DNA from 2 places in the Lapillicoccus sp. genome. Region 2 is predicted to be linked to the other one. Evidence: riboswitches for the same ligand, from Rfam matches in the RefSeq annotation. Region 2 holds a riboswitch; the other holds the start of a gene.
What was found. Region 2 has a riboswitch for cobalamin ahead of cobN (cobaltochelatase subunit CobN). Riboswitches for the same ligand answer to the same signal wherever they lie in the genome.
Positions count from the first base shown of each region.

Region 1: linked by a shared signal. The riboswitch ahead of ACLL9L_RS09560 (SCO2322 family protein) and the one ahead of cobN (cobaltochelatase subunit CobN) in region 2 are both predicted to bind cobalamin.

Region 1 is NZ_JBKJPP010000117.1:26,594-37,162, reverse strand. Features, by position in the region: gene ACLL9L_RS09585 (saccharopine dehydrogenase family protein) at 1-452, opposite strand, end outside; gene ACLL9L_RS09580 (dipeptidase) at 463-1,827, opposite strand; gene ACLL9L_RS09575 (DUF3043 domain-containing protein) at 1,883-2,467, shown strand; gene ACLL9L_RS09570 (serine hydrolase domain-containing protein) at 2,731-4,077, opposite strand; gene ACLL9L_RS09565 (hypothetical protein) at 4,074-4,286, opposite strand; cobalamin riboswitch at 4,334-4,464, shown strand; gene ACLL9L_RS09560 (SCO2322 family protein) at 4,552-5,316, shown strand; gene ACLL9L_RS09555 (energy-coupling factor transporter transmembrane component T) at 5,370-6,479, shown strand; gene ACLL9L_RS09550 (ABC transporter ATP-binding protein) at 6,499-8,127, shown strand; gene ACLL9L_RS09545 (ECF transporter S component) at 8,138-8,974, shown strand; gene gcvT (glycine cleavage system aminomethyltransferase GcvT) at 8,937-10,043, opposite strand; gene ACLL9L_RS09535 (leucyl aminopeptidase) at 10,144-10,569, shown strand, end outside.
Region 2 is NZ_JBKJPP010000219.1:28,215-38,783, forward strand. Features, by position in the region: gene cbiE (precorrin-6y C5,15-methyltransferase (decarboxylating) subunit CbiE) at 1-152, shown strand, start outside; gene cobM (precorrin-4 C(11)-methyltransferase) at 149-895, shown strand; gene ACLL9L_RS19045 (cobalt-precorrin-5B (C(1))-methyltransferase) at 934-2,055, opposite strand; gene ACLL9L_RS19050 (cobalt-precorrin-6A reductase) at 2,082-2,831, shown strand; gene ACLL9L_RS19055 (precorrin-2 C(20)-methyltransferase) at 2,819-4,336, opposite strand; gene ACLL9L_RS19060 (precorrin-8X methylmutase) at 4,333-4,962, opposite strand; gene ACLL9L_RS19065 (hypothetical protein) at 4,962-6,215, opposite strand; cobalamin riboswitch at 6,290-6,412, shown strand; gene cobN (cobaltochelatase subunit CobN) at 6,478-10,092, shown strand; gene ACLL9L_RS19075 (VWA domain-containing protein) at 10,089-10,569, shown strand, end outside.

The DNA.
Region 1 (10,569 bases), on a different contig from region 2:
GGGACGGAGTCGAACCCGCACGCGGTGACGAGGCGGGCGCCGGTGCGGGTCGCGGTCTCGTGGCAGGCGTCGATGACGTCACGCACGTAGAGGACCTCACCGGTCAGGTCGGCGTAGTGGGTGCCGGCCTCGGCGCAGGCCGTCGCGAGCGGGAGCCCGTAGCGCGCATACGGCCCCACGGTGGTCGCGATGACCCTGGTCGAGCGAGCGAGCGCCCCGAGCTCGTCGGGGTCGGCGGCGTCGGCGACGACCACCGGCCAGTCACGTGCCGTCCCGGTCAGCGACTCACGCAGCCGCTCGAGGCGCTCCCGGGACCGTCCGCCCAGGGCGATCCGAGCGCCGTCGGGGGCGTGGGCGGCGAGGTGGTCGACCAGCAGCCGGCCGACGAAACCGGTCGCGCCGTAGACGACGATGTCGTGCTCGCGCCGGGGTGGGTTGGTGCGGGAGGCCATCAGGTGAACCTCAGCGGGGCATCGCGCCGAGGCGGGCAAGGAGCAGGGCCTCGGCCTGGCAGACCTTCTCGAACTCGCCGAGGTGCAGCGACTCGTTGGCCCCGTGGGCCCGGGCGTCCGGGTCCTCGACACCGGTGACGAGGATCCCCGCGTCGGGGAACTTCTCGGCGAACCGTGCCACGAACGGGATCGACCCACCCACCCCGATGTCGACCGGCTCGACGCCCCACGCGTCGGCGAACGCGGCGCGGGCCTGGTCGTAGACCGGACCGTCCGCGTCGGCTGCGAACCCCGGCCCCTCGTCGTCCAGGGTGACCTCGAGCCTGGCCCCCCACGCGACGTGCTGGTGCAGGTGGGTGGTCAGCAGCGCGTAGGCCTCGCTGGGGTCCTCGTCGGGGGCGATCCGCATGGAGACCTTCGCCGACGCCGTCGGCACGAGGGTGTTGGACGCCGTCTCGACGCTCGGCGCGTTGATGCCGATGGTCGTGATCGACGGCTTGTTCCACATCCGGGTCAGCAGCGAGTCGGAGCCAATCACCGAGACGCCGTCGAGCAGCCCCGACTCGGCGCGCAGCCGCTCCTCGGAGTAGTCGAGGTCGGAGGCCTGCCCCGACTTCAGCCCCTGCACGGTGACGTTGCCGTCCTCGTCGTGCAGTGTCGCGAGGAGGCGGACCAGGACGGTGACGGCGTCGGGGACGGCGCCGCCGAACATCCCCGAGTGGATGCCGTGGTCGAGCGTCGACACGGTGGCGATGACCCGGATCATGCCGCGCAGCGTCGTCGTGAGGGCCGGCTCCCCGATGTCCCAGTTGCCGGAGTCGGCCAGCACGATCGCGTCGGCACGCAGCCGCTCGCCGTGCGTCTCGAGGATGGTCAGGAGCGACTCGCTGCCGATCTCCTCCTCGCCCTCGACGAAGATCGTCACGCCGACGGGAAGCGCACCGTGGTGGGCCCGCAGGGCGGCGACGTGGGCCATCACCCCGGCCTTGTCGTCGGCGGCCCCACGCCCGTAGAGCCGCCCGTCGCGCTCGGTCGGCTCGAACGGCGGGGAGTCCCAGTCAACGGCGTCGCCGGGGGGCTGCACGTCGTGGTGGGCGTAGAGCGTCACCGTCGGTGAGCCCTCGGGTCCGGCGAGGTGGCCGATGACCGCCGGGCGACCACCCTCGCGGACGATCTCGACGTCGAGGCCCTCGGCACGCAGCAGATGCGCCACCGCGTTCGCACTGTCCTCGACGTGCTGTTGGTCGAAGCTGTCGAGCGAGACGCTCGGGATGCGGGTCAGGGCCTCGAGGTCGGCGCGCACCTGGGGCATCAACCCCGTCACGCGCTCCTTGATGGCGGTGATCTGGTCTCGGGTCAGCACGTCGTCGGTCACGGCGGCGACTCTACCGATGCGGGCAAACCCGGCGGCACGGCATACCCTTGCGCCTGTGTTCTGGAGCAAGAAGAAGTCCCTCGACCAAGGCCACCCTGCCGCGGCGTCCTCGGACGCGAGGCCGGGCGCCAAGAACCGGCCGACCCCCCGGCGTCGCGACCAGGAGGCCGCCAACAAGCGCCCGCTGGTCGTCGCCGACCGCAAGGCCGCCCGTGGCACCGACAAGGTACGCCGCAAGGAGGCCCTGGCCAGGCAGCGCGAGGCCATGGTGACCGGCGACGACGCCCACCTGCCGGCGCGCGACAAGGGCCCGGAGCGCCGTTACCTGCGCGACTACGTCGATGCCCGCTGGAGCGTCGGCGAGATCATGCTCCCGGTCATGCTCCTGGTCCTGCTGCTCTCGCTCGTCAGGACGACGTGGGCGCTCACGACGGTCTTCGTCCTCGTCTACGGGCTGATCATCGTCGCCGTCATCGACGCCGTGCTGATGTGGCGCCGCGTCAAGGCCAAGATCGCCGCCAAGTTCGGCCCGACGAAGGTGCCCGCGGGTGGAGCCATGTATGCCGTGATGCGCGCCTTCCAGATCCGGCCCACCCGGATGCCCAAGCCCCAGGTCAAGCGCGGCAGCTTCCCCGCCTGAGTTCCCACGCCCGGGTCTTCCCCACCTGGGTTCACCGAGCTGACGCGTGCGTCCCCTCCGTCGGGCACGGTGGCCCTCTCGGGCGCTGTGGCTCCTCTGTCGCGTGCTGTGCGTTGGTGCGACAGGGTGTCTCAGGTCCCGCACGCAGGCGCCATCACCGGAGAGCGTCGTGCTGAGCGGTCTGTCGAGACACGTGTCGCTTCAACGCATAGGACCCGCCGTGGCGGGCGCTCCGGCCCCCCAGGCGGATGCTCCTGAGAAGGTCAGCCGCCGAGGTCGGCGAACGCCAACGGCCTGCGGGTGAGCGCGTAGGTCGCGAAATAGAGCTTCTGCACCGGGCCGTCGTCGCTGGGGACCAGCTCGAGGACCTCCCCGCGTTCGCGCCCCTCGACCGCCCGGAAGGTCGTGGCCGACTCCCGAGTGAACCGCGTCTCGTCGTTGGCCGACCCGGCCGGCACCCGCATCCACAGCTCACCGGAGCGGATCTCGAGGACGACCTCCTCGCCCTCGCTCCACCACGGTCCCAGCAGCTCCTCCAGGTCCGGGTGGCGCTGCTCCGGGACCCACGCCCTCGCCACGGTCGGGGCGTCGTCGAGGACGGCATCGAGCAGGTCGGCCGCCAACGTGACGCTCAGCGCCCGGGACGTGCTGTTGGCGAAGGCGATGACACCCACCCTGTCGGGTCGACGGACGCGAAGCCCGGTCAGGAAGCCGGGCATCGCTCCCCCGTGGCCGACGTGGATGCGTTCGCCGCGGCGGGCCATCCCGAACCCGAGCCCGTAGGCGCCGGTCCACCCGTCGGGGTCGACCATGACGAGGGGCCGGCACATCTCGTCGAGCGAGTCCTTGGCGAGGACAGCCGGGTCGGGCTCGGCGACGAACGCGGCATACCGGGCCATGTCGGCGACCGTGGACCAGAGACCGCCGAACGGCGCCGTGGCCCTGAGGACGAGGACCGGCTCCTCGGTCGCCGTCCCCGCGAAGGGGTCGACCTGATAGCCGACGGCGCGGTCGGCAGCGGGGGCGAGCCCGGTGCGCGTCATGCCGAGCGGCTCGAGGATCCGTGTCGTGACCGCGCTCTCCCAGTTGGCGCCGAGCCGTTCGACGACCTGGCCCAGGAGGGCGTATGCGAGGTTGGAGTAGTGGAAGACGAAGTGTGGCGGCAGGACCTGGTCGGCCTGCTCGAGCCCGGTCAGGAACGCGTCCGTGTCCGGCGCCGAAAGGCTCTCCCAGAGGTGACCGACCGGCTCGCGAGCCAGCCCGGACGAGTGGGCCAGGAGCTGACGGACGGTGACGGCAGCGTGCCTCGTGTCGGGCAGCCAGGTGCCGATCGGGTCGTCGAGGCTGAGCCGTCCGGCATCGCGCAGCTGCATGATCAGCACGGCGGTGAACGTCTTGGTGATCGATCCGATCATGAACTGGGTGTCGTCGTCGGCCGGTGTCACCGGGTCGAGTCGGGCTGCGCCGACGTGGTGCGACCAGACCAGCTGGCCGCCGAGGACGACGCCCACCGAGAGGCCGGGCGTGCGCCACGACCGTTGCGCCTCAACCACCCTCGCCTCGAGGGTGCGCCGCAGTCGCGTGGACAGTTCAGTGGCAGGGGTGCTCACTCCGCCGGCTGGAGGCTCATCGGGCCGTAGACCTGGGAGTCGCCCTCCTTGAGGTTGACCGCGTCGACACCGGAGTCGAGCAGCGTGCGCCACTCCTCCCCCAGCCACGACTCCGCCTCGCTCTGCGTGGGGAAGGCCGACGAACCGAGGTCGGTGTCCAGCACGGCGCCCTGCGCGTCCAGCAGCTCCCACGTCCATTCTTGGCTCATGTCCGCACTCTACCGGGGGTGGCGGGAGGCGGCTTTGACAGCGCCGACCCGGTCGTGGGACCGTCGGCTCACCGTTAGTCGACGTGCAGGGAAAGCCGGTGCAAGTCCGGCGCTGTCCCGCAACCGTGAACCCCCTCGGGGGCAAGTCGGAAGGCCTGTCGCCGATTCCGGCTCCACCATTCACGTCCGTCGCGGAAAGCGGACCGGAGTCAGAGCTCCCGGGTCTCCCGGGAAGCCTCCCACCCGGCCGTGAGGAGGCTTTCTCATGACCACAGCACCCCCCCACCATCCGCATGCCCAGCGCGTGAGACTGACCGTGCTCGCTGCCGTTGCGGCCGTGGCGGCCCTCGTCCTGCCGGCGCAGGCTGCCCACGCCGCGAACTACCAGTACTGGGGTTACTACAAGGTCGCCGGCGGCGCCTGGACCTTCTCCGACGTCGGCCCCGACAAGTCGACCCCCGCCGACGGGGCCACCGAGGGCTGGCGCTTCGCCGTCGACGACGGCACCGGCACGACCCCGCGCCTGCCCCGCGCGCTGCCGACCTTTGCCGCCGTCTGCGACGCGACGCCCGCCGAGACCGGCAAGAAGCGGGTCGCCGTCGTCATCGACCCCGGCCGCACCGCGGACGGCGACGGGACCACGCCCCCGCCGAAGCCGGTCGCGAAGTGCGCGTCCGTCGCGTCGGCCGCCACCGGCGCCGAGGTCATTGCCGCCGTCTCGCAGGTCCGCGCCGGGTCCGGCGGGTTGGTCTGCGCGCTGGGCGGCTATCCCACCAGCGGCTGTGGCGCGGAGGTCGCGACCCTGACCGACGCGCAGAAGGCCGCCGACACCCCGGTGACCATCGCCACCCCCACCCCGTCGGCGAGCGCCGCCCCGGGCCCGTCCGCGGCGGCGGCCCCCGCCACCGCGCCCGCGGCGTCGGCGTCGTCCGGGTTCCCGGGCGGCGTCGTGGTCGGACTCGTCGCCGTCCTCCTCGTGGTGGCAGCCCTCGTGTGGGGCGCGCTGCGCCGGCGTCGGACCGCGGCCTGAGACACCGACGCCGCCGTATGCCGTTTCCCTCACCGCCAGCCACCGGCCACCGGATGCTCCACCCGGTGGCCTGGTGGCTGTGGGGAATCGGACTGGCCACGGCAGCCGCCCACACGACGAACCCGATCCTGCTCGTCCTCGTGATCGTCGTGGCCGGATGGGTCGTCACCGAGCGGCGGGAGGTCGGGGCCAGCAACGCCTTCGTCCCGTTCCTCGTCCTCGGCCTGGTCGCGATCGGTGTCCGCGTGGTCCTCACCGCGGTGCTGGGCAACGGGATCCAGGGGCGCATCGTCCTGGTCCGGCTGCCCCAGGTGCCGCTGCCCGAGTGGGCGGCGGGGGTCCGGCTCGGCGGCCCGGTCACGCTGGAGTCCCTCGTCGCGTCGGCCGTCGACGGGCTGAGGCTCGCTGCCACGCTCGCCTGCCTGGGCGCGGCCAACGCGCTCGCGAGTCCGAAGCGGCTGCTGCGCTATGTGCCCGCCACGCTCTACGACATCGGCACGGCCGTCGTCGTCGCCCTCACCTACGCCCCGCAGATGGTGGTTCACGCCGGGCGGGTCCGTGCGGCGCGCCGGCTGCGCGGGCACTCGGGCCGGGGGCTGCTCGAGCTCGGCCGGCTCGCCGCCCCGGTGCTCGAGGGATCGCTCGAGCGGTCCCTCGAGCTGGCCGCCTCGATGGAGTCCCGTGGCTACGGCCGTGCGCCGGTCCGGTCGGCGCGGGGGCGGCGCCTCGCCAGCGGGCTCACCCTGCTCGGGCTGATGGGCGTCGTCGCCGGGCTCTACGGCGTGCTCGACGGATCGGTCACGGGGGCGCTCGGGATGCCGTTGCTCCTCGCCGGCGCCCTCGTCACCGCGCTGACCCTCGTCGTCGGCACCCGAGGGGACAGCCGGTCGAGCTACCGACGCGACCCCTGGTCCTGGTCCGAGTGGCTCGTCGTCGCGCTCGGCGTCGTGCCGGCAGCCGCGCTGCTCTGGGCGCAGGCCCACGGGTGGGTCGGCGTCACCGTCGACCAGGTGCCGCTCACGGTGCCCGCCCTGCCCGTCACCCTGGTTCTCGCTCTCGTCGTGCCCGGCCTGGCTGCCGTACTCACGCCGGTGCCGCCGAGGTTGGCCGCCCTCAGGGCGCCCGACCGGGTTCCGCCCCGGCCCAGGGGGGCCATGCCGTGATCGAGCTCGAGGACATGCCGTGATCGAGTTCGCGGACGTCGGGGTCCTGCACGACCACGCCGTCGGTGCTCGCCCAGCGCTGACCGGCGTGACCTTCACCGTCGAGGAGGGGGAGCTCGTCCTCGTCGTCGGCCCCACCGGGAGCGGCAAGTCGACCCTGTTGCGCTGCATCAACGGCCTCGTCCCCCACTTCTCCGGCGGCACCCTGTCCGGCCGCGTCCGGGTTGCTGGCCGCGACACCCGTGACCACCGGCCACGCGACCTGGCGGACGTGGTCGGATTCGTCGGCCAGGACCCGCTGGCGTCGTTCGTCACCGACTCGGTCGAGGACGAGCTCGCCTACGGCATGGAGACCCTCGGCGTCGAGCCGGCCGCCATGCGGCGGCGGGTCGAGGAGACCCTGGACCTGCTCGGTCTGGCCGACGTGCGCGACCGCTCGCTCACCGAGCTGTCCGGCGGACAGCAGCAACGTGTCGCCATCGGTGCGGTGCTGGCGGCCGGACCGCGCGTGCTCGTCCTCGACGAACCGACCTCTGCCCTCGACCCCGTGGCGGCCGAGGACGTCCTCGCGGCGCTGCACCGACTCGTGCACGACCTCGGCATCACCGTCGTCCTCGCCGAGCACCGGCTCGAGCGGGTCATCCACCACGCCGACCGGGTGCTCGTCGTCGAGGACGGACGGGTCGCGCCGCTGACCGACCCCGCCGATGCGATGTCGCGCTCCGTCGTCCACCCGCCGGTGATCGAGCTCGGTCGCCGGATGGGGTGGAGCCCGCTCCCGCTGTCGATCCGCGACGCCCGGCGCCGGGCCGTGGACCTGCGCGGTCGGCTGAGCGGCACGCCCCCGCCGACGTCGCCACCGACGGCCCCGGCAGCAGCGCCAGGCCCGCTCGCGGCCTCGGTGCGGGGGGTCACCGTGCGACGGGGCGTGTCGACGGCACTGCGCAACACCACCCTCGAGGTCCACCGGGGCTCGGTCGTGGCGGTCATGGGTCGCAACGGCGCGGGCAAGTCGACGCTGCTCGCCGCCCTCGTCGGCCAGCTCAAGCCCTCGTCCGGGACGGTGCGGGTCGGGGGGCTTGATCCCGCGGGCACGCCGCCGTCGCGCCTCGTGGCTGCCGTGGGGTTGGTCCCCCAGGATCCCGGTCTGCTCCTCTACGACGACACGGTGGCCGGGGAGTGCGCGAGCGCCGACGCCGACTTCGGGCTGACGGCAGGCACGACCGCGGCCCTGCTGCGCCGCATCGGCGGCGACCTCGAGCCCGACGCCCACCCCCGCGACCTCTCCGAGGGCCAGCGCCTGTGCCTGGCCCTCAGCGTGATCCTCGGCGGAGCGCCCTCCCTCGTCCTGCTCGACGAGCCGACCCGCGGTCTTGACTACCCCGCCAAGGCGCGGCTCGTCGAGGTGCTTCACGAGCTCGCGCGCGACGGCCACGCGGTCGTGCTCGCGACGCACGACGTGGAGCTCGCCGCCGACGTCGCCGACCGGGTCGTCGTCCTGGCGGACGGTGACGTCGTCGCCGACGGACCCGTGCGTGCGGTGCTGTCCGGGTCACCGGCCTTCGCACCCCAGGTGGCCAAGATCCTCCACCCCCTGCCCTACCTCACCGTCGCGGACGTCGTCACCGGGCTCGGGGCCGCGTCATGAGGTGCCTGTCATGAGGTTCCGACCCCCCGCCGTGCTCGCCCTGGCCCTGGTGACCGTCGTCGGGCTGGTCGCCTTCGGCTGGCCGTTTCTCGCCGACCCGACGATCGGTGAGGAGCACGGCCACGACGCCCCGTGGTTGTTCGCGGTGCTCCTCGGGCTCCTGGCGCTCGTCCTGCTCGCCGAGATGACGGCATACGGGTTCGATGCCAAGGCGGTGGCCGTGCTCGGCGTCCTCGCGGCCATGGGCGGCGCGTTGCGCGTCCTGTCGGCGGGGACCGCGGGGCTGGAGCCGATGTTCTTCCTCATCCTGCTCGGCGGCCGGGCGCTCGGCGCGAGCAAGGGGTTCCTGCTCGGCGCGCTGGCCCTGCTCACCGGGGCGTTCCTCACCGGCGGCGTGGGGCCATGGGTGCCGTTCCAGATGTTCGCCGCCGGGTGGGTCGCCCTCGGCGCGGCCCTGCTGCCGCGGCTCGGCGGGTGGGCCGAACGCCTGCTGCTCGCCGGCTACGGCGCCGTGGCGGGGCTGGCCTACGGCGCGGTGATGAACCTCTGGTTCTGGCCGTTCCTCGACGTCGCGAGCGCCCCGACGGGGGCCGGCTTCGTGCCCGGCGACCCGGTCTCGGCCAACCTGCGCCACTACGCGGTGTTCTACCTCGCCACGTCCCTCGGCTACGACCTGCCGAGGGCCCTCCTCACCGCGACCCTGGTCCTACTGGTGGGGGGCCGGGTGCTGGCGACACTGCGCCGCGCCGTCCGCCGTGCCAACTTCGACGCGGCGCCGGAGTTCGCTCCCAACCCGACCGGGTCGCCGGCTACTCGCGGACCTGGACCTGAACGAACGGGGGCCTGACGACGGTCGCGGCGACCTGGCGGCCCCGGACGTCGATGACGACCTCGTCGCCCAGGCCCACGGTCGGGGCGAGCAGCGCCAGCGCGATGCCCTGCTTCCTCGTCGGCGAGAACGTCCCCGAGGTGACCTCACCGACGACCTCGCCGTCGACGAGGACGGCGCAGTGGGCGCGCGGGATGCCGCGGCCCCTGACGAGCAGACCCCACGAGAGCCGCCGCGGACCGGCCGCCTTCTCGGCGACCAGGGCGTCGCGACCCCAGAACGCCTCCTTCTTCCAGCCGACGGCCCAGCCGGCCCGGGCCTGGACCGGGGAGATGTCGAGCGAGAGGTCCTGGCCGTGCAGGGGATAGCCCATCTCGGTGCGCAACGTGTCGCGAGCGCCGAGCCCGCACGGCATACCCCCGAGGGGTTTCATCGCCTCGACGAGGGCGTCCCAGAGAGCCGTCGCGTCGTCCCACCGCGGGACCAGCTCGTAGCCGCGCTCCCCCGTGTAACCCGTCCGGCAGACGATCACGTCGTGGCCGGGCGCCCCGAACTGTGCCTGCACGAAGGACATGTAGTCGTGCCCGGTCGGCAGACCCAGCGACTCGAGCACCTCGTCGGAGCGCGGTCCCTGCACGGCGATGACGCCGTAGGACTCGTGGCGGTCCTCCACCGAGATGCCCTCTGGCGCAACGGCCTTCACCCGACGCACGATCTCGGCCGTGTTGGCGGCATTGGGGATGAGGAAGATGTCGTCCTCGGCCAGGACGTACTGGATGAGGTCGTCGACGACGCCACCGGACGCGTCGCAGCAGAGGGTGTACTGCGCCTGACCCGGGGCGATGCGACCCAGGTCGTTGGTGAAGCAGGAGTTGACGAGGTCGAACGCCCCGGCGCCGCGCACCGTCGCCTTGCCGAGGTGGCTGACGTCGAAGAGCCCGACCCGCTCACGGACCGCGGTGTGCTCGGCGACGACGCCGCCGCCGGGGTACTCGATGGGCATGTCCCACCCACCGAAGTCGGCCATCTTCGCGCCGAGGGCGACGTGGCGTTCATGCAGGGGTGAGGTCCTCGCGCCGGTGCTCATGCGACCAACGCTAGCGCCAGCGGTCACCTCCTGCGGACCGGTGGATATGCTCGAAACGCCGGTCCCACCTCAGATCCCCCACCCGAAGGACACCATCCTCGTGCCCCTGACCACCCCGACCCTCACCGTCTCAGACCGAGCCGCGGCGACCGCCAACGTCGACGTCCTCGTCGTCTGCGTCAGCCGCAGCGGCCCCGCTCCCGCCCTCGCCGCCAGTCATGGACTCCCCCGCGAGGCGGTGGCCCAGCTCGAGGCGACCATCACCGGACTCGGGGTCAAGGGCGCCCCCGACGAGCTCGTGTCCGTCGCCGGTGTCCCCGGTGTGCGAGCCGCCAGGGTGGTCCTCGTCGGGCTCGGCGACCGGGCCGGCTCCGACCTCGGGCCGGAGCAGCTGCGTCGTGCGGTCGGCTCGGCTGTGCGCAGCCTCACGTCCGTCAAGAAGGCTGCGGTCTGCGTGCCGGCTGGGTCGGTCGCGCTGGTCGCCGCTGCCGCCGAGGGCGCGGCGCTCGGTGGGTATGCCGTCACC
Region 2 (10,569 bases):
CGTGGCGGGCCAGGCTCGGCGGAGAGCTGACCAGGATCGAGGTGGCCCGCGCGGGTGCCGTCGGCGGTTTCACGGCCTGGCGTCCAGCCATGCCCGTGGTCCAGTGGCGTGCCGTCACACCGGCCGGGCACGACGAGAGGAACGCACGGTGACGGTCCACTTCATCGGCGCGGGGCCGGGAGCCGCAGACCTGATCACGGTCCGGGGGCAGCGGCTGCTGAGCACCTGCCGGGTCTGTCTGTATGCCGGAAGCCTCGTCCCCGCCGAGCTGCTCGACAGCTGCCCGAGCGGCGCCCGCCTCGTCGACACCGCGCAGCTGACCCTGGACGAGATCGTCGCCGAGTGCGTCGCGGCGACCCGGGACGGCCACGACGTGGCCCGGCTGCACTCCGGCGACCTGTCGCTCTACAGCGCCGTGGCCGAGCAGGTCCGACGCCTGCAGGCCGAGGGCATCCCCTACGCGATGGTCCCGGGTGTGCCCGCGTTCGCGGCCGCGGCCGCCGCCCTCGGCCGCGAGCTGACCGTGCCGACGGTCAGCCAGAGCGTCATCCTCACCCGGATGGCCCGCGAGGCCACCGCCATGCCCGAGGGGGAGGACCTCGCGACGCTCGGCGCGAGCCGGGCCCTGATGGTCCTGCACCTGGCGACGCACCTCATCCACGAGGCGGTGGCGGAGCTCGCTCCCGGCTACGGAGCGGACTGCCCGGCAGCCGTCGTGGCCTTCGCGAGCCAGCCCGGGGAGATCGTCCTGCGCGGCACCCTGGGCACGATCGCCGACCAGGTCGTGGCGGCCGGGATCCGACGCACCGCAGTGATCCTCGTCGGTCGAAGCCTTGCGGCAGAACAGTTTCCCGACTCGCACCTCTACTCAGCGACGCGCCGGCGGGACTCCTGATCCCGGTGCGGCGGTCCCCGCTCCCGTCAGCGTTCCCGTCAGCGGCGGCGGGGATCGCTGCGTCCGACGACCAACCCGGCCCGGTCGATGCAGATGGTGTCCACGGTGACGGGCGCCTCCCGCAGCACCTCGAGCGCGGCGTCCCGGGCCCCGACCGCAACGACGTCGCCAAGCGGCAGACCGTGCCGTTGGGCGATCTGCAGCGCACCGAGTCCCGTTGTCGCAGAGGCAATTTGAGCAACCAGATCCGCCGTTGCCCCTGCTCCGCGGGCCAGCTCGGCGAGCAGCCCGAGGTCCACCTGGGAGCGACCGGAGTGCAGGTCGAGGTGCCCCGCGGCGAGCTTCGACATCTTCGCGAACCCGCCGACGATGCTCAGCCGGTCGATGGGGTGACGCCGGAGGTACTTCAAGACGGCGCCGGCGAAGTCGCCCATGTCGAGCAGCGCCTCGGGTGGCAGGTCGTACTGCGCGATGGCGGTCTGCTCGGAGGTCGATCCCGTGCACCCTGCGACGTGAGTGCGTCCGACGGCCCGGGCGACGTCGATCCCCCTGCGGATGCTGTCGATCCACGCCGCGCAGGAGTAGGGCACGACGATGCCGGTCGTGCCGAGGATGGACAGGCCACCAAGGATGCCGAGGCGGGGGTTCCACGTCCTGAGGGCCAGCTCCTCGCCGTTGTCGACACTGATCTCGATGCGCACGTCCCCGCCCCCACCGTGGGCCTCGGCGACGGCTGCCACCTGCTCACGCATCATCCGTCGTGGCACCGGGTTGATGGCCGGCTCGCCGACGTCGAGGGGCAGTCCGGGCAGGGTGACGGTGCCGACCCCGGACCCCGCGTGGAACGTCACCCCCGACCCGGTTGCCCCCGCGCGGACGGTGACCCTGACGAGGGCCCCGTGGGTGACGTCAGGGTCGTCCCCGGCGTCCTTGACCACCCCGGCCGTCGCCCACCCCGCCCCCAGCTCCTCGGCCGCCAGCGCGAACGCCGGGCGCTGACCACCGGGCAGCGTGATGACCACCGGGTCGGGGAAGTCGCCCGTCAGCAGTGCGGTGTATGCGGCGGTGGTCGCGGCGGTGGCGCAGGCGCCGGTCGTCCAGCCGCTGCGCAGGCCCGTCCGTTGCAGCTGGGCGGGTCGGCCGCCCTGGCGCTCAGCCACGGGGCCACCTCGGGGACGATGACGTCATGACGAACTGCCGGGTGCTCGTCCTCGGGGGCACAGGAGAGGCCAGGGAGCTCGCGTCGGTGCTGGCCACGCTGCCCGACGTGAGCGTCGTCTCCTCGCTCGCCGGACGGATCGCCACGCCCCGGCTCCCGGAGGGCGAGGTCCGGGTGGGCGGGTTCGGAGGAGCCGACGGGCTCACGCACTGGTTGCGTGACAACGCTGTTGCGGCTGTCATCGATGCCACCCACCCCTTTGCCGCCCGGATCACCACGAGTGCCGCGCACGCCGCGGCCCACACCCATGTTCCTCTGCTCGTGCTGCGTCGGCCAGCCTGGGTCGTCGACGACGCGGACGACTGGCACGTGGTGGCCGACCTCGGCGGCGCGGCCGTGCTCACGCCCACCCTCGGACAGCGGGCCTTCCTGACGATCGGCCGACAGGAGGTGGCTGCCTTCTCGGCGCTCGAGGACGTGTGGTTCCTCATCCGCGCGATCGAGGCGCCGGGTGAGCCCCTGCCACGGCATCGGCAGGTGCTGTTGGCTCGCGGCCCGTTCACCGTCCAGGGGGAGGTGGAGCTGTTGCGCCACCATCGGATCGATGTGGTGGTGTCGAAGAACAGCGGTGGCCCGGCCACCGTCGCCAAGCTGACGGCAGCACGCCGACTCGGGGTGCCCGTCATCATGGTCGAGCGGCCACCCCTGCCGGCGGGGGTGGCGAGCGCGGGGACGGTCGACGAGGCCGTGTCATGGCTGACGGCTCACTCCGGATAGCGGCGTGGCGTCCACACCACCGTGCTCCCGTCGCCCCGGACCGCGCGAGTGGTCTGCGTGGAACCGATGATGAGCAGGGTCCTCATGTCGACCACGTCGGGGTCGAGGGACGCGAGGTCGACCACGGCAACCGACTCGGTCGGACCCCCGACGTCGCGCGCCACGACGACCGGGGTGTCCGGCTTGCGATGGCCCAGGGCGAGGTCGCGCAGGAGCGACACCTGGTGTCGCCGCTGGCGGGAGGCCGGGTTGTAGACCGCCAGCACGAGGTCCGCCTCAAGGACCGCCTCGACCCGTCGCGCGATGACGGCCCAGGGCTTCAGGCGGTCGGAGAGCGAGATCGTCGCGTAGTCGTGACCCAGCGGTGCGCCGACCCGTGCAGCCGCGGCGTGCGCCGCGGTCAGGCCCGGGAGCACCCGCACCGGCACGGCGGCGTACCGTGCCTCGCAGGCCACCTCGAGCACGGCGCTCGCCATCGCGAACACTCCCGGGTCCCCTGAGGACACGACCGCCACCCGCCGGCCACGCAACGCCAGGTCCAGCGCCAGCTCGGCCCGCTCGGACTCGACCTTGTTGTCGGAGCAGTGGCGCGACTGACCCGCCCGGTGGGGGACACGATCGACATAGGTGGTGTAGCCGACGAGGTCCTCGGCCCGGGCAATCGCCCCGCGGGCCTCCGGCGTGAGCCAGAGGGGCCCCGCCGGGCCGAGCCCGACGACGGTGACCTCGCCCCGACGGACGTCGTGACCCGCGTCCGCGTCGGCCCAGGCCGGCCTTCCCTGACGGCTGGGCAGCACCGCCATGGAGAAGTAGGGCACCGAGTCGACGTCGACGTCGGCCAACGGCGAGACCCGCTGTGCGCCCATCGTGGCCCGCTCGACGTAGTAGGCCTCCTCCAGCCGGCCCACGCGCTCGAGCGCGCCGCGCACGGCAGGGAAGGTCCGACCGAGCTTGAGGACGACGGCGGAGTCGGTGGAGGCCAGTCGCGCGGCGAGCTCCTCCTGCGGCAGGGTCCCGGGCAGGACCGTCAGCACCTCGTCCGCCTCCGTCAGCGGCAGCCCGAGCGCGGCGGCCGCAGCCGAGATCGAGCTGACACCGGGGACGACCTCGGTCTCGTAGCGATCGGCCAGGCGCTGGTGCATGTGCTGGTAGGAGCTGTAGACCAGCGGGTCGCCCTCGGACAGGACCGCGACGCTGCGACCGGCATCGAGGTGCGCGGCGAGCCGGGCCGCCGCCTCCTCGTAGAAGGTGTCCAGGGCTCCCCGATAGCCGCCTGGATGGTCGGTCGTCCCGGTGGTCAGGGGGTAGACCAGCGCCTCCTCGATGTGGTCCTCGCGCAGGTGGGGAGCGGCGATCGTGCGGGCGATGCTGCGACCGTGCTGGGCGCTGTGGAAGGCCACCACCTCGACCTCACGGATGACCTCGACGGCCCGCAGGGTGAGCAGCCTGGGGTCTCCGGGCCCGAGCCCGACGCCGTAGAGCCGACCGGTCCGGGTGCTGGTCATTCTTCCTCGCTCGCGATCGCGTTGACGGCCGCCGCCGTGATGGCGCTGCCGCCCCGACGGCCACGGACGGTGAGGTGGTCGAGGCCGAGGTCGTTGGCCGCGAGGGCATCCTTGGACTCGACGGCGCCGATGAACCCGACCGGGATGCCGATGATGGCGGCTGGACGGATGCCGCTGTGCGACAGCATCTCCAGCAGGTGGAAGAGGGCCGTTGGCGCGTTGCCGATCGCCACCACCGCGCCGTCGAGACGGTCCCGCCACAGCTCGACGGCGGCGGCGGTGCGGGTGGTGCCCAGCTGGGTTGCGAGCCCCGGCACACGCGGGTCGTCGAGCAGGCAGACCACGTCGTTGTCGGCGGGGAGCCGGCGCCGTGTGACGCCGCTCGCCACCATGCTCACGTCACACAGGACGGGCGCCCCGTCGCGCAGGGCGGTCCGGGCGCGACCGACCAACCCGGGGGAGTGCGCGACGTCGCTGGCCAGGTCCACCTGGCCGCAGGCGTGGATCATCCGGACGACGACCTGGGCGGTCTCGGGGTCGAACGCCCGCAGGTCGGCCTCGGCCCGGATCGTCGCGAACGACCTCCGGTAGATCTCGGCGCCGTCCCTCTCGTAGTCGTACCGCATCAGACGGGCTCAGCTCCCTCGTGGTGGGTGGTGACGACGCTGTCGTCGGGGGCGTGGGTGCGCACGACGTAGCGCCCCTCGCCGGAGGCGACGGCCTCGGCGCGGGCGCCGCCCGGGTGCCCGCACCGGCGCTCACAGCCGGAGACGTGCAGGGGCCGCTGGTGGTGACGCCCCGCCAGGTGCGGCGCGTCGACGTGCACGTCGGAGGTCGCCGAGGCGCACCCCGGTCTGCCGACACAGGCGCTCACCCCGGCCAGCGGCGACGTCCGGTCGGTGAGCAGGCCGGCTCGTCGGAACCGGGCGAGGGCGTCGTGGGCGCTCGCGCCGTCCAGGCCGCCGACCACGACCGTGCGCCACGGCGTGACCCGGATCGGTGCCACCCCCGGTCCCAGGACGGACGCCGAGGCGAGCGCGACGATCTCCTGCCACGTCGTTGCGTCCGCCCGGCCCAGCGGGAGCCCGACGGTGACCGCCCACGTGCCGCGGTGCGGGCCGAGCAGCCCGAACGCCGTTGCGGCAGAGGTGTCCACGGTGACAGAGGTGTCCACGGCGACAGCGGTCGATGCGTCGTCCAACGGCGCGACCCGGTCCGCGGCCGCGCCGAGATCCGCGACCCGCCAGGCGTCAGGGCTGGTCGCCGCCCGCACTCCGAGGAACGATCGGGCCGCCTCCACGAGCAGCCCAGCGGCTCCGGCCGGGGAGGCGGTGCGGGTCGTGGGACGGTCGCCGACCCACAGGCGCAGGTCGCCGGGGGGTTGTCCGACGACGGCCAGGTCGGGACCCAGAGCGAGGACGTCGCCCCTGCCGTCGTCGACGGCGAAGAGGAAGCGACCGGAGAGCCCGGTGAGGTCCGGCGCCGAGCAGACGAGCGCGTCGAGGTCCGCGACGACGGTCTCGATGTCGACGAGTCCGCGACCGTCCAGCCCGGCCCAGGGGGACGCCACGACGTTGCGCACGCGGTCGTGGGCCGGTGACGGCAGCATCCCCACGGCGAACAGGCGGTCGGCCAGCTCCTGGCCGGACCCCCCGTCCAGGCCCCTCAGCTGGACGTTGCCCCGGGAGGTCAGGTGCAGACTGGCGTCACCCAGCTCCGTTGCGGCACCGACGATCACCTCGAGCTGAGGGGGTCGCAGACGTCCACCCGGAACGCGCACCCGGGCCACGTGGCCGTCGGCCGCCGGGTGCAGGCGCAACGTCCCCGGGCACCGGTCGTCGGGGCGACGGCCGTCGGTGGTGGCGGAGGAGGGCAGCATGGCGCGGAGCATACCCACCGTCGATGGCGCGTCGATCCGTCGTCCGCTACGCTCCGGGACGACGCCCGACTGGGTGTCACTCCACCGAAGGTGACACCTGGGGAGGAAGCCGGTTAGAGCCCGGCACGGTCCCGCCACTGTGTCCACGCCCCCCAGCGTGGAAGTCAGGAACTCCCGTCACCTTCACTCAGCCCGGGGCGCGGACACCCCAGGAAGAGAGCACGCGTTGCTGCTCCTGCTGTCGACCTCTGACACCGATCTCATGAGTGCCCGCTCGGCCCGCGGCCCGGTCCCGTGGCGTTACGACAACCCCTCACGGATGCACGCCGGCGACCTGCCCACGCTCCTCGAGGGCGTCGACCTCGTGGTGGTGCGGCTCCTTGGTGGACGGCGGGCCTGGGCAGAGGGTCTCGGGCTGCTCCTGGCCGGCCGGCGACCGGTCGTCGTCCTCACCGGCGAGCAGGCTCCCGACGCCGACCTCATGGCCCTGTCGACGGTGCCGGCAGGGATCGCTGCGCAGGCCCACGCCTACCTCGCCCACGGCGGTCCGGAGAACCTCGCCCGGCTCGCGGCGTTCCTGTCCGACACCGTGCTGCTCACGGGAGTGGGCTTCGAGGCGCCCGCCCCCGCCCCGTCCTGGGGACGGCTGGAACGGCTGGAAGGGCTGGAGCGGGCCGCGGCCGCCGGTCCCGACGGGCCCCGCCCGAGCGTCGCGGTGCTCTACTACCGGGCCCACCACCTGAGCGGCAACACCGCCTTCGTCGACGCCCTCTGCCGACAGATCGAGGTCGCCGGGGGTCGGGCGCTGCCGATCTGGTGCGCTTCCCTGCGCGACACCACGCCCGAGCTGCTCGCCGCGCTGGCCGAGGCCGACTCCATCGTCACCACCGTCCTCGCGGCGGGTGGCACCCGGCCGGCGGACGCCCAGGCCGGGGGCGACGAGAGCGCCTGGGACGCAGGGGCACTGGCCGCCCTGGACCGCCCGATCCTGCAGGCCCTGTGCCTGACGGGGTCGCGGGCGACGTGGGAGGCCGGCAGCGAGGGACTCTCTCCCCTGGATGCCGCGACGCAGGTCGCGGTCCCGGAGTTCGACGGCCGGATCATCACGGTTCCGTTCTCGTTCAAGGAGATCGACGCCGACGGGCTGCCCGCCTACACGCCCGATATCGAGCGGTCTGCCCGCGTCGCGGGCATCGCGGTCGCGCATGGCCGGCTGAGGCACGTCGCCCCGGCGGACCACCGGGTGGCCCTGGTCCTGTCGGCCTATCCCACCAAGCACGCCCGGATCGGCAACGCGGTCGGCCTCGACACCTCGGCGAGTGCCATGGCGCTGCTCGGTCGGATGCGTGACGAGGGGTGGGACGTGGGTCCGGCCGAGGGGCCGGACGCCCTGCCGGGCCTGGCGACGGGCGCCGGTGACGACCTCATCCACGCGCTCATCGAGGCCGGCGGTTACGACGAGAACTGGCTCACCGAGGGGCAGCTCGCGTCCAACCCGGTGCGCATCCCCGCCGCCGACTACCGCCGCTGGTATGCCGCCCTGCCGCGCTCCCTTCGTGAGGACGTCGAACGCCACTGGGGTCCGCCGCCGGGCGAGCTCTACGTCGACCGGAGCCGCAACCCCGAGGGTGACCTCGTCCTCGCGGCGTTGCGCGCGGGCAACGTGCTCGTCCTCGTGCAGCCGCCGCGGGGGTTCGGTGAGAACCCCATCGCCATCTACCACGACCCCGACCTGCCGCCCTCGCACCACTACCTCGCGGCATACCGGTGGATCGGGTCCGCCCGGGCGGACGGGGGGTTCGGCGCCGACGCGGTCATCCACCTGGGCAAGCACGGCAACCTCGAGTGGCTGCCCGGCAAGAACGCCGGGCTCTCCGCCGGCTGCGGCCCGGACGCGGCGCTCGGTAACCTCCCCCTCATCTACCCGTTCCTCGTCAACGACCCCGGCGAGGGGACCCAGGCAAAGCGGCGCGCCCACGCGGTGATCATCGACCACCTCGTGCCGCCGATGGCGCGGGCGGAGAGCTATGGCGACATCGCCCGGCTTGAGCAGCTCCTCGACGAGCACGCGAGCATCGCGGCCCTCGACCCGGCCAAGCTGCCGGCGATCCGCGGGCAGATCTGGACCCTGATGCAGGCCGCCAAGCTGGACCACGACCTCGGCCTGTCCGACCGTCCCGAGGATGAGCGCTTCGACGACATGATCATGCACGTCGACGGGTGGCTGTGCGAGATCAAGGACTCCCAGATCCGCGACGGGCTGCACGTCTTCGGTCAGGCGCCCACCGGTGGACCGCGCGTCGACCTGGTCCTGGCGATCCTGCGGGCCCGGCAGATCTTCGGCGGGAGCGTCAGCGTTCCCGGCCTGCGCGAGGCCCTGGGGCTGGACGAGTCCGAGCACGAGCGGGCCAGCGTCGACCTCGCCGAGGAGCGGGCCAGGGAGCTCGTCGAGGCCCTCGACGCCGGCGACTGGAACGACGCCGCCGTCGACAAGGCCGTCAGCCTCGTCCCGGCGCACCAGGCGGGCGCGGTGCGCGAGGTGCTCGACTTCGCCGTGACCCAGGTGGTGCCGAGGCTCGCGGCGACCCCGCAGGAGCTGGACAACACCATCCGGGCCCTGCGCGGCGGCTTCGTCGAGGCCGGGCCGAGCGGCTCGCCCCTGCGTGGCCTCGTCAGCGTCCTGCCCACCGGACGCAACTTCTACTCCGTCGACCCCAAGGCCATCCCCAGCCAGCTCGCGTGGGTGACCGGCCAGCTCCTCGCCGACTCCCTCCTCGAGCGGCACCGTGCCGAGACGGGGACCTGGCCCAGCTCGGTGGGTCTGTCCCTGTGGGGCACCTCCGCCATGCGCACCGCCGGTGACGACATCGCCGAGGCGCTGGCCCTGCTCGGGGTCCGACCTCTCTGGGACGAGGCGTCACGGCGGGTCACCGGCCTCGAGCCGATCCGCGCCGACGAGCTCGGTCGCCCGCGGGTGGACGTCACGCTGCGCATCTCGGGCTTCTTTCGCGACGCCTTCCCGCACGTGGTGGCCATGCTCGACGACGCCGTGAACCTCGCAGCCGACCTCGACGAGGGCCCGGAGGACAACCATGTCCGAGCCCACGTCCAGGCCGACCTCGCCGAGCACGGCGACCGCCGGCGGGCGACCACCCGGATCTTCGGGTCCCGCCCCGGCACCTATGGCGCCGGGCTGCTCCAGCTCATCGACTCGCGCGACTGGCGCACCGACGCCGACCTGGCCGAGGTCTACACGGTCTGGGGTGGTTACGCCTACGGGCGCGGGCTGGACGGCCAGCCCGCGCGGGAGGAGATGGAGACGGCATACCGGCGGATCGCGGTGGCCGCCAAGAACACCGACACCCGTGAGCACGACATCGCCGACTCCGACGACTACTTCCAGTACCACGGGGGGATGGTCGCGGCGGTGCGGGCGCTGACCGGGACCTCGCCCGCGGCCTACATCGGCGACAGCACCCGTCCCGAGTCGGTCCGCACCCGCAGCCTGCACGAGGAGACCTCCCGGGTGTTCCGCGCCCGCGTGGTCAACCCCCGATGGATGGAGGCGATGCGGAGGCACGGCTACAAGGGCGCGTTCGAGATGGCCGCGACGGTGGACTACCTCTTCGGCTACGACGCGACGACGGGGGTCGTCGACGACTGGATGTATGAGCGGCTCACGCAGGAGTACGTCTTCGACGAGACGAACCGCGAGTTCCTCCAGCAGGCGAACCCCTGGGCCCTGCACGGCATGGTCGAGCGACTCCTCGAGGCGACCTCGCGCGGCCTGTGGGCCGAGCCCGACCCGGACGTGGTCGCGCGACTGCAGCAGGTCTACCTCGACGTCGAGGGCGACCTCGAGGGGGGAGAGCGATGAACCACGACACGGTGAGCTATCCCTTCACGGCGGTCGTCGGCATGGACGACCTGTCCCTGGCTCTGTGCCTCGCCGTCGTCTCGCCGGCCATCGGCGGCGTCCTGGTGCGCGGTGAGAAAGGCACGGCGAAGTCGACGATGGTCCGCGGCCTCGCGTCGGTCCTGCCACCCGTGAGCGTGGTCGAGGGGTGCCGGTTCAGCTGCGACCCGCTCGCACCCGACCCGGGGTGCCCGGATGCGCCGCACCCGAGCGTGACCTCGGGGGCGGGAGCCGCGGTGGATCGGCCGGTGCGCCTCGTCGAGCTCCCCGTCGGCGCGAGCGAGGACCGTCTCGTCGGCTCGCTCCACCTCGACCGGCTGGTCTCCACCGGTCGCGTCGCCTTCGACCCCGGCCTGCTCGCCCGGGCCCACCGCGGGATCCTCTACGTCGACGAGGTCAACCTCCTGCCCGACCACCTCGTCGACACGCTGCTCGACG